DNA from 2 places in the Paenibacillus sp. FSL K6-1566 genome. Region 2 is predicted to be linked to the other one. Evidence: riboswitches for the same ligand, from Rfam matches in the RefSeq annotation. Region 2 holds a riboswitch; the other holds the start of a gene.
The links. A riboswitch is a leader RNA that binds a small molecule or an ion and turns the genes downstream of it on or off. The one in region 2 is predicted to bind ZMP and ZTP.
Positions count from the first base shown of each region.

Region 1: linked by a shared signal. The riboswitch ahead of NST08_RS17340 (bifunctional 5,10-methylenetetrahydrofolate dehydrogenase/5,10-methenyltetrahydrofolate cyclohydrolase) and the one ahead of purT (formate-dependent phosphoribosylglycinamide formyltransferase) in region 2 are both predicted to bind ZMP and ZTP.

Region 1 is NZ_JBBOSR010000001.1:3,951,375-3,957,144, reverse strand. It holds gene NST08_RS17355 (CobW family GTP-binding protein) at 35-1,228, opposite strand; gene NST08_RS17350 (TIGR03943 family putative permease subunit) at 1,244-2,194, opposite strand; gene NST08_RS17345 (permease) at 2,226-3,236, opposite strand; ZMP/ZTP riboswitch at 3,387-3,466, shown strand; gene NST08_RS17340 (bifunctional 5,10-methylenetetrahydrofolate dehydrogenase/5,10-methenyltetrahydrofolate cyclohydrolase) at 3,538-4,386, shown strand; gene NST08_RS17335 (Cof-type HAD-IIB family hydrolase) at 4,659-5,459, shown strand; gene NST08_RS17330 (MarR family winged helix-turn-helix transcriptional regulator) at 5,762-5,770, shown strand, end outside.
Region 2 is NZ_JBBOSR010000001.1:3,309,856-3,315,625, forward strand. It holds gene NST08_RS14545 (YdcF family protein) at 1-69, shown strand, start outside; gene NST08_RS14550 (ATP-binding protein) at 73-1,518, opposite strand; ZMP/ZTP riboswitch at 1,732-1,813, shown strand; gene purT (formate-dependent phosphoribosylglycinamide formyltransferase) at 1,878-3,038, shown strand; gene NST08_RS14560 (MATE family efflux transporter) at 3,418-4,776, shown strand; gene NST08_RS14565 (response regulator transcription factor) at 4,873-5,568, shown strand; gene NST08_RS14570 (sensor histidine kinase) at 5,565-5,770, shown strand, end outside.

The DNA.
Region 1 (5,770 bases), 640 kb from region 2:
CCCGTGTTTTGTTCAAGTGACTCTAGAGCATGCTTTACCGGGTGATGCTCCGCATCCTTCTGTCCCATTCCTCGATGATGCGGGACTTGTCGAGCCCGCTTCCGATTAGCGTGAGATACCCCCGCTGCAGCGGCAGGGAGCTGGATTTGTGCTCCAGCCTGCCCGCCGCCCACTGCACCAGCATAGAGCCTGAATCCAGGCGGACATAGCCTTTGGCCCGAAGGAGACCCGTTACGCCCTGGAAGAAGGCCTCTAGCTCCTGTTTTCCGGCGGTTAACGAGTCCGGCGACAAAAACGAGTCCGGAAAGGACAAGGTTAACGAATCCAGGCCGGCGTACGAGGTCGGCTCGTTGGGATCCCGATGAGTATGGATAGGGTGTCTGATGCTGCCGTCTTCATGTTGATGCCAGTGTCTTCCTTGGAGCCGATCCTGTGGAGCCGATGGCTCCGGCGCTAATCCAGCCGCATTTTCCGCCAAGCCGGGCGGAACTGCATGCGTACTGTTTGGAGCCGCAGTAGTTCCAGGCTCAGCGGTTTCCATATGGACAGGGGAGAAGCTTGTTCCGGCGGCGCTGCCGGACGCCATCCCGCCTTGGTTTCGAGGGGGGAGCGAGATGACTCCGAAAACTTCGGCTTCGTTAATGTGGGCATAGTCTGTCAGACGTAGCTTGGCGGTGCCGTTGATGTTCCGAACCGCCGCCGTCACTTTTCTCAGCATCTTGGCATCGCAATCGCCTGCCTTGTTCAGCAGAATGGTATCGGCGAAAGCGATCTGCCCCCGGAGCGTACGCACCAGACTGCGATCCGACGCGAAGAAGCTGTTGTATTCGAGCATTTTGCCGGCATCGACGACGGCCACCTTGCGCGCTATAGATATGCGTTCAGCCAATGATGGTTCGGCCAAATCTTCAAGAATTAGCTGCGGGTTCGCTACGCCGGTTGTTTCGATCAGGATGAGATCGGGACGCCGCTTGAGCTGCACATCCATCGCCAGTTCGAGCTCGCCGCGCTTCGTGCAGCAGATGCAGCCATCGAGCAGCTTCTCCACCGGAACGTCGGGCATGTCACCGGAAATAACCGCTCCGTCTACGTCCATTTCGCCCATTTCATTCATGATAACGGCCGTGTTCCACCGCTGAGTCTTTGCGTAGGCGAGCAGTCTGAGGAGCAGGGTTGTTTTGCCGCTGCCAAGAAAGCCGCTGATGATGATGACAGGTGTCTTGTTCATCTTCTTCACCTCCGGTTAGGGTTGAGCTGCCGGATACAGCTCATCAAACGCAGCTACAGAGTCAGGATTGGTAAAAATATACGGCGAAGCCGGCTCTTCAATCGCCTCGATCGATTCGGCTTGAATCAGCAGGCGCTCCTCGCCTTCGATTTTCACGGTCTGGACCGTGCCTTCAATCGATACCCAGGTATCATTCTCGAAACGGGATGCTTGCTCTCCGCTCACGAGAATGCCGAACGGAACGGCATCGGCCGTGCAGCACATCAGCAAGAACCGGCTGACGGCAAACATGTTCTTATCCATGCTGTCATCCCTGAACACAAAGCCTTGGACCGAGATGGGCTTGCCGGCAAAGACAGGCTTATACATCTCGATCGCGCCGACGGTCTCGGAAAATATTTCGGGCCTTACCGTGACGGAGGGCATGGCGTACAGCCGCTTGGCCAGCTCCGCAAACTCCACGCTATACTTATCCCTCGGTGCGAACGGATCGACCGGGCTGCTTTCATTTGTGGTTGGGTTCGGTGCGCGGGCGCTGCCAGCGGCATCGGAATCTCCGGGTACATTCTCAGAACCGGTCCGCACATCCGGATTCGGATAGGTGTACACCATGCCCTTCTTGGCTGCCATGCTGCTCGCGAGAGGCTGATCGGGCACCAGCAATCCGAAGAGCAGGGGTAAGGCGAACAATCCGTAGACCGTTAAATTTCGGACAACGCCTCGGGGATGAGGGTGCTCGCAATCGCATACGTCGCCGGAGTCGCCCATTACGGCATGATATACCATGCCGAAGGCAATGAACAAAAGCGGTACCGGACAGAGCAGCAGAAGCGTCTGCATCTGCGGAGCCAGGTAGTATTCAAGGAGATTCGATTCATTTAAGTGCATGACATAAATAGCAAGAGCAGCCAGCAGCAGCGCACGAACAACATAATGAAACCGCGCACCTGCCGATGAATGGTTCATGGAAAGAGCTCACCTCCTTCTTGTTCACGGATTATCCGCCAAGCAGTATGTTCGCGATCAGGGAACCGACAAACACGAGCGTGACGATGACGACACTTAGCGCAATGACGAATCTCGTCTTAAATGCGGCGGATAGCATGAGCAGCGTTTTGAAATCGAGCATCGGGCCAAGCACGAGAAAGGACACGAGAGGGCCCACGGTAAAGGTATGCGTAAAAGCCGAAGCGACGAATGCATCCGACGTTGAGCAGAGCGAAAGGACAAACGCCAGACCCATCATGAACAGATAGGAGGACATCGGACCGCTCGCAAGAGAGAGCAGCTCCTCCCGCGGAATAAATGCTTGAATGCAGGCCGTGACAAACGCACCGAGCACTAAATATTTGCCCATATCCACCATTTCGTCACCAGCATGAACAAAAAGGCTGCGCCAAGTTTTGCTGTGTGCGTGGGATGGCCGGCTTCCGGCGGCTTCGACCTCGGCGGTGAAATCATGGAAGGAGCGCTTTAGCGGGTTATTCTTCACGAAAGCAAATACGAGCAAGCCGATCGTAACGGCAATCATGAAGGCCAGTCCCATTCGTCCGATCGTGATCTCGGGATGCGAACGGAATGCCATCATCGTTGCGGCAAGCACCACCGGATTCAGAATCGGGCCGCTGAGAAGAAAGGTGATCCCGACATAAGCCGGCATGCCTTTTAACATGAGCCGGCGCACAACAGGGATCATGCCGCACTCGCAGACGGGAAGGATCATCCCGAGCAGGGATGCGAACAGGACGCCGGGAACTGGATGCTTCGGCGTTAGGCGGCGAACCCATTCTTCCTTGACAAAGATTTGCAGCAGCGAAGAAATCAGCACCCCGAGCAGCACGAACGGCAGGGCCTCAAGGAAAATGCCGATGAATACAGTTTTAAGCTGCTGCACTTCGGTGCTGCCAAGCAGGGCGAGCCCGCTCCGGGGCATCGTCATGAGAGCCGGGAACAGAAAGAGCAGCGGCAGGAAGAACGGCAGCCATTTGAAAAAAGCCGGAATTTTCATGAAGGCCTCCTGACGAAAAAAATCATCTACGAGGACATTCTATGCTTGGACGAAAGACAACTTTCCAATTTAATCAAAAGAATTACGAATAACTCTTTCCAACCGAAGCTATGGCGCATTCCCGCAAGCTCATGGTATAGTAGTAGTACGTAGACTATGCGTTACTGGCGTAGCTTGGGGTACCAAGAGGGAGCGCATAGTTTCATATGCCGTACGCCTGGGCAAGAGGTAAGGAGACGATCATGTCGCCTTGCCTCTTTATGTTTTTATTGACTAACAATGGCGAAGGAGCGGGTTGAACATGAGTACAGAAACGTTGATTTTGGATGGGAAAGCGGTATCGGATGATCTAAAGGTTAAGCTGGCCGTCAAGGTCGAGCAGCTTAAAGCCAAGGGAGTCACTCCTTGCTTGGCTACGATCCTCGTCGGGGATGATCCGGCTTCGGCAACCTATGTGCGAATGAAGGGGAATGCATGCCAGCGCCTGGGGATCGAATCCCGGAAAATCGAGCTGAAGGCGTCGACGACGACCGAGGAGCTCATCGCGGCCATTCGGCAGCTGAATGAGGACTCGGCAGTGCATGGCATTCTGCTCCAGCATCCGGTTCCGCATCATATTGATGAAAGAGCGGCATTCGATGCGATCGCGATCGAAAAGGATGTGGACGGCGTGACCACGCTCGGCTTCTCGCAAAATGCGTTCGGTTTCGCGGACTATCCGTCCTGCACCCCGGCAGCGATTATCGCGATCATGGATTATTACAAGCTTCCGATCGAAGGCAAGCATGCCGTGGTTATCGGCCGCAGCCCGATTCTCGGCAAGCCGGTCTCGATGATGCTGCTAAACCGCAACGCTACGGTGACGATCTGCCACTCCAAAACGAACAATCTAGGCGACATCGTCGCGCAAGGGGATATTGTCGTTGCTGCGGTCGGCAAGCCAAAGTTCATTCAAGGCGAGTGGATCAAGCCGGGGGCGGTAGTGCTTGACGCCGGCTACAACAAAGGCAATGTCGGAGATGTCGATTATGAGGCGTGTGCGGAGCGCGCGTCGGCCATCACGCCGGTTCCGGCAGGCGTCGGGCCGGTAACGATTGCCACGCTGCTGAAGCATACGGTTGAGGCAGCCGAAAGAACACTGAAGTCCTAACCGTGGATAATGTAATGCAAATGAACCGGGTCCTTTTAAAGGCTCGGTTTTCTTTTGAATAGGATGCCGAGAGAAGACTTCCCGTTCCGGCTATATGCGGAGAGCCCTTGTGCGGATTGTCTTTCACCAAGGTTGGGTCACCTAGGATAAGTTAAAAAGCATGATGGATTCGTGTTGTTGGAAGATCATGAGGTATAAATTGTTGCTTGCTCTGAAATGCTTTTCATCATTTACAATACACCCATCAGCTATGAAAAGAGGGGCGAGGGCTATTGAATAAAAAATTAATTTTCTTTGACATCGACGGAACGCTGCTCGATCACGACAAGCGGATCCCGGAGTCGACGCTGGAGTCCATTGAACAATTAAAAGACAACGGGCATGAAGTCGCGATTGCGACCGGTCGAGCTCCCTATCATTTCAAGGAAATCCGCGAGCAGCTCGGCATCGATTCCTATGTGTCCTTGAACGGGCAATATGTCGTTCACCAGGGCAAGCCGATCTACGGGAACCCGCTGCCTCCCGAGCAGCTGCAGCAGCTGACCGAGCTGGCAGTGCGGATGGACCATCCGATCATCTATGCAGGAAGCGATGCAATGAAAATGAACGTGACTCATCACGAGCACATCGATTCCAGCTGGGGCGAGCTGAAGCTGACGATCCCGGAATATGATCCGGAGTATTATCTTGGACGGGATATTTTCCAGGCCATTGTGTTTTGCACCGAGGAGGAAGAGGAGGCATATCGGTCCAGCTTTGGAGGAAGGCTTGATCTGGTCCGCTGGGGTCCGTACGGCACCGATGTGCTTCCGGCCGGCGGTTCCAAAGCCGAAGGCATCCGGCAGTTTATCCAAGCGCTGGGCATGGACGTAGCCGATACCATCGCCTTTGGCGATTATCTGAATGATCTGGAAATGCTGTCGTATGTCGGCCATGGCGTAGCCATGGGGAACGCGCCCGACGTCGTCAAGCGCGCAGCCCGACACGTTACCAAGGATGTAGGCGAGGACGGCATCCGGCACGGGCTTCAAATGCTGGGCCTGCTGGATCCAAAACCGCAGGTGATGGCATAAGCAAGCTTTTATAAGCGCGTGCCTCTCCCGACCGGCTCGCAGTATGATATTGCCTGCTGCATGCACGACGTGCTTAGACGGTGCTTGGCGTCGCATCATTTCTTATCGTTCCGATCAACACACGAAAGGCTCGTTCCTTAAATGATAAGGAGCGGGCCTTTTTGCGAGATATCATGCGATGCAACAGGAAAAGCCGTTTGACGGCTGAAATGTGAGCTTGATATGATAAGTTAACAACAGCTGCCTTTCGGGTGGGAGAGACCTGCCATCTGAGGGCCATTAACCTAGAGCAGGTGGGAACGATGTCAACC
Region 2 (5,770 bases):
AAGGTTCCATTCCTGCTTCGGGAGATGTTTTATTACACCGGTTATGTCGTGCTGTCGCCTTTTCGCTAATATCTATAAAGCGGGCAGCTGAATCGTAAAGCTGGTGCCCTGCTCCGGGGAGCTCTCCACATGGATCGATCCGCCGTGATTGTGGATGATGTTTTTCGTGATCATATATCCGAGCCCGGTTCCGCTGTCCTTCGTTGTATAGAATGGCTGTCCCAACGACCGGATCTGCTCTGGCGTCATGCCGATACCGTCATCCTGGACGATGATATGGACATCGCTGTCGCTTTGCTGAATGGTCAGCGTGATCGTTCCTCCTTGATCCATCGCCTCCATGGCGTTCTTCAGCAAATTGATGAATACCTGCTTCAGTTGATTCGCTTCGCCGTGAACGTACACGGGCTCGGCTGGGAAACGCGGGATGATCTCGATATTGTTCAGCGCAGCCTGGACCTTCATCAGGGTAACGATTTGTTCGACGATGCCGAGCACGTCAAATGGCTTGCTGACATGGGAGGTTTCCGGCTTGGATAGCACCAGCAGTTCATTGACGATCAGCTCGATCCGTTTGAGTTCCGATTCGATGATATCGAAATACAGCTTATTGCTTTGCTCCGACGAACGAAGGAGTTTAATGAAGCCGTTAATTGACGTGAGCGGGTTACGGATCTCATGCGCGATTCCTGCTGCCAATTGTCCTGCTGTCGTCAGCTTCTCGGACTGCATGATGCGATCCTCTTCCATCTTCTGCTCTGTGATATCTTTGAATATGCTAAGCGCGGCCTTTTCGCCTCTATAGGTGGTGACCAGCGTGATACCGGAGACGATTTTTTGTTGACCGTCGAAACAGCGGATAAGATATGTAACGGGTCCGATTTCCCGATATTCCGCATAACGCGTTCTTCGCCTTGCAAGCTTATGATGCGAAGAGGGATCTACCACGACATCGGTTGAAATTCCGAGCACATCGGAGACATTCGAGGCGTGAAGCAGCCGTAGCGTCGCTTGATTTGCGTACTGGATCATGCCGTACTTTGTAATGAGCGCGGAAAGCGGGAGCTCTTCCAGCAGCTGCAGGAAGCCTTCTTCCTTCTCAACCAGTTTCATTTCCTTCTGTGTCAGCTGTTCCTGCAGCTCGTAAACAGGGGTGAGGTTCTCAAATTGGACCAAGCAATGGCGGAACGGCGATTGCGCTTCAGCGGATGCCGAAAAGTGAAGCTTCAAATCCAGATTCCGTCCGGCAGGATGTTCGTATTTCATGCCAACTTGGAGTGCGGTCACCTGAGAAGGCTTGAGCTGGAAATCTCCCGCCTTGTGCCTAATCACTTCCTGAATTCCGCCGATGTTCGTCGCTTTCAGCGCTCCATCCATTAATTCTTGTTTGGAGCAGCCCAATAACTCACACAAAGCCGAATTGACTTGAAGCACTTCTCCGTCGATTGAAACGATGGCCATTCCGATGATGGCGTGTTCAAAAGCAAAGTCCTGACGCTGGACAGAATAGGGGAGCACGGCAAGTCTCCTTTCAATTGACTGTAAGGTTTGATCACCCCCCTATTATATGTGCTGGATGCGCTTTCATCAATGAAAGGGCGATAGATTTGGTAACTTGCGCGCATGGAACGGATTGGTCAGTGGCCGCTTTCGGTGATTGTCATGAGCGGTCATATTGCATTCATATTGCATTCATGCTCAATATTCAGTATGATTTAGCTGACAATGAGTAGGTCGATGTGTGACTGGCGCTGCATGGGGGAACCATGAGGGAGCACATGGATGACGACAGCCGTACGCCTGGGCAGAGGTAAGGGAAGTTTATTTTCCCTTACCTCTTTTTAATATTTCTATTTTGAAAAGGGGACTGGAGAACGATGTATAAAACGAAAAAAATGCTGCTGCTGGGATCCGGAGAACTCGGAAAGGAAGTCATTATCGAAGCGCAGCGGTTAGGTTTGGAGACCGTGGCGGTAGACCGATATGCCGACGCGCCTGCCATGCACGTCGCGCATCGCCATTACGTCATCGATATGCTCGACGGCGCCAAGCTGAGGGAAGTCATCGAGCGGGAACAGCCTGATCTGATCGTTCCCGAGATTGAGGCCTTGGCCACATCCGAGTTAGTGAAGCTGGAGGAGGAGGGCTTCCGCGTCATTCCTACCGCAAGAGCGGCCAAGCTGACGATGGACCGGGAGGGCATCCGCAGGCTTGCTTCGGAGAAGCTCGGATTGCCGACGGCCGGATACCGCTTTGCGGATAACTATGAACAATTCGAGGTCGCGGTAAGGGAGATGGGCTTTCCTTGCGTAATTAAGCCGCTTATGAGCTCTTCAGGGAAAGGGCAGAGCGTCTGCCGATCGGAGAGCGACATTGAATCATGCTGGAACAATGCAATGGAAGGCGGGCGCGTACAGAACGGCCGGGTGATCATCGAGGAGTTCATCACCTTCCAGTCGGAAATCACACTGTTAACGGTTCGTTCGGTGAGCGGGACAAGCTTCTGTCCGCCGATCGGACATGTGCAGGAAAGCGGTGACTATATCGAATCCTGGCAGCCTCATCCGATATCCGAGCAGCAGATGAAGGAAGCCGAGCGCATTGCGAGGGCCATTACCGATGAATTGGGCGGCTTCGGATTGTTCGGCGTCGAGCTGTTTCTGACCGAGGATCAAGTATATTTCAGTGAGGTATCGCCTCGCCCGCATGATACCGGATTAGTTACGCTGGTCACGCAAAATCTGTCCGAATTCGCGCTTCATGTCCGGGCCATCCTCGGTTACCCGATTCCGGAAATCGTGCTGATCACCCCGGGCGCCAGCCGTCCGTTGAAAGCACCGGGTGAGCTTGAAAACTACAAGATTACGGGCGCCGAGCAGGCGCTCGCGGTACCGAGCACACAGGTTCGTCTATTCGGCAAGCCTGTGACAAAGGCTGGCAGAAGAGTAGCGGTGGCCTTGTCGACCGCAGGCGAGGTGGAGGAAGCGCGATCTCGTGCCAAACAGGCATTGGACAAGCTTGGGGTGGAAGAAGCATAACGGTGTTAGCCTTCTTCCGAAGTGCGCCTTATCCGCTTATGCTTGATATCAAATCCATTTGAAGAATGCAATACTGCCCAATAGCGAGAGGTCAGCCGGATTGCCAACGGCTGGCCTCTTTTCCATAAGAGGATACGTTAGATCCCTATCTACGAATGGCCATACGATGATCGGAAAGGCAGTGCCATGGAAATTATTTAGATTTTGAATATAAACCTGCATCACTTTTGCCGTTGTTCATGATAAGATACACAAGAAAACAGCATTCGTGCTGCCCGGAAGACCCATCGCCCGATAAGCGACCCGGTGTGCAGCAGGAAACCATACATATTAGAAAAAAGATGTTGAATGGCGAACTTCACATCATAGGAGAGCACTCATGAAAGATATGACACAAGGCAGTCCGATTAAACTGATCATCATGTTCACGATCCCGCTGTTAATCGGCAATCTGTTTCAGCAATTCTACAATATGGCCGACACGCTCATTGTCGGACGCACGATCGGCGTGAACGCACTGGCGGCCGTCGGTTCGACCGGAAGCATTATGTTTTTTATTATCGGCTTTGCGCAAGGCCTGACGGCAGGCCTCTCCATCATTACCGCGCAGAGGTTCGGGGCAAAGGATATTGCTGGTGTGCGTAAAAGCGTCGGCACGAGCTTTTGGATCAGTATCGTTTTCACGATCGTCCTGACCATCCTTAGTATCGTGTTTACGAAGCCTGCCCTTGTCATGATGAACACGCCGGTTGAAATATTGGATGATGCTTATTCGTATTTGATCGTAATCAATGCTGGCGTCGGCGCAGCGGTGTTATTCAACCTGCTGGCCAACCTGCTTCGGGCGCTCGGGGACAGCCGCACTCCGCTATTGTTTCTGGTTATCGCAAGTATTCTGAATATTGTGCTGGATCTCGTGTTTATACTCGTCTTTAAGATGGGCGTAGCGGGTGCCGGGCTAGCAACTGTCATCTCACAGCTGTTCTCTTGTCTGCTCTGCCTGATCTATATCCATAAAAAGGTTCCGTTGCTGCAGTTCAAAACGGCCGACTGGTCGATCGATTGGACGTTTATTGGCCAGCATATGCGGGTGGGCTTCCCGATGGGCTTTCAGGCATCGATCATCGCCATCGGGGCGATTATTCTTCAGATTACGCTGAACGGTCTTGGCGCACTGTCAGTTGCGGCTTACACAGCGGCTCAGAAGATCGATATGCTCGCTACCCAACCGATGAACTCCTTCGGCGTTACGATGGCAACCTTTGCGGCGCAAAATTTCGGGGCGAACCGGATCGACCGGATTCGGCTAGGCGTCAAGCAATGCATTTTGCTCTCGGGATCGTTTAGCATCCTGGTGGGGGTGCTTGTTATTGTTGCAGGTCCGGCCGCCGTCTCTTTGTTTGTCGGTCAGGGACAGGAGCAGCTGCTGGATCTCAGCGGCCAGTATTTCCTAGCGAACGGAACAACCTATTTGCTCTTATCTTTGCTGTTCATTTACCGGTTCTCGCTGCAAGGGCTGGGCCAGAGCTTCATCCCTACCGTCGCCGGCATTATGGAGCTGATCATGCGCGTCGTTGCCGCTATGTTCCTGTCGGCTCTGATCGGGTTCCCCGGGGCATGTCTCGCCAATCCGCTGGCTTGGCTGGGGGCGCTTATTCCGCTTGGAACAGCGTATTATTTAAGCATGAAGAAGCTGAGCAGACCCGCTCAGCCCGCCTCGATACCGGTTCAGACATAACGGATGATTCGGATTATCCGGGACGCCTGGAGCATCCCTAAAAAAAAATAGAACAACTCAAGGCATGAAGATAAATTCCAGCAAGGAGAGTCGGGAATGAGGACGATATTAATCATCGATGATGAGCCGAACATCCGGGAAGTTCTTGTGTCGTATCTCCAAAGAGAACAGTACCGGACGCTGGAGGCGGCAAATGCTAAGGAAGCATTGGAGCATATGCGGAACGGGAAGGTGGACCTGATCATCCTGGATTTGATGCTGCCCGACATGGACGGCGAGCAGCTCTGTGCCCACATCCGTTCATTCAGCCCGGTTCCGATCCTGATGCTGACGGCGAAATCCGCAGCAAGCAGCCGGCTCAAGGGCTTTTCCTCCGGAGCGGATGATTATGTCCTGAAGCCGTTCGATCCGAGGGAGGTTCTTGCACGAGTCAAGGCCATCTTGAGACGGTCCGGCGATGATGCCGAGCTGCTGTCAGATGTTACGGTGTATCGGCACGGGGCCCTTGTCATTCATTCGGGCAAGCACGAGGTGACCTGCCATGGACAGGCCGTGAGCTTGACGCCAAACGAATATAAACTCCTTGTACTGCTGGCGAAATATCCGGGACGTCATTTCTCCCGTGAGGAGCTTGTTGAACGGGTTCTTGGTTTTGATTATGACGGCGATATCCGCACCATAGATCAGCATGTCAAAAATCTAAGGCATAAGATCGAGCAGGATCCCAAACAACCGAGGTTTATTATAACGGTGTACGGCTTTGGCTACCGGTTCGGAGGCGAGGAATCATGAAGCGAAGGCTGGATCTGCGGCTGGCTGCCATCATTATCAGCATCACGACCGGGATCTTGATTATGTTTACCGGGATCAGTATTTTGACCAACCATTATCATATCGCGATGTATCAGCAGCAGACCGCGGAAGGGCACGGGATCGACCAGCTGAACTACCATCTGGAACAGGCTCAGATGCAGTCGATCATACTGACCTGCAT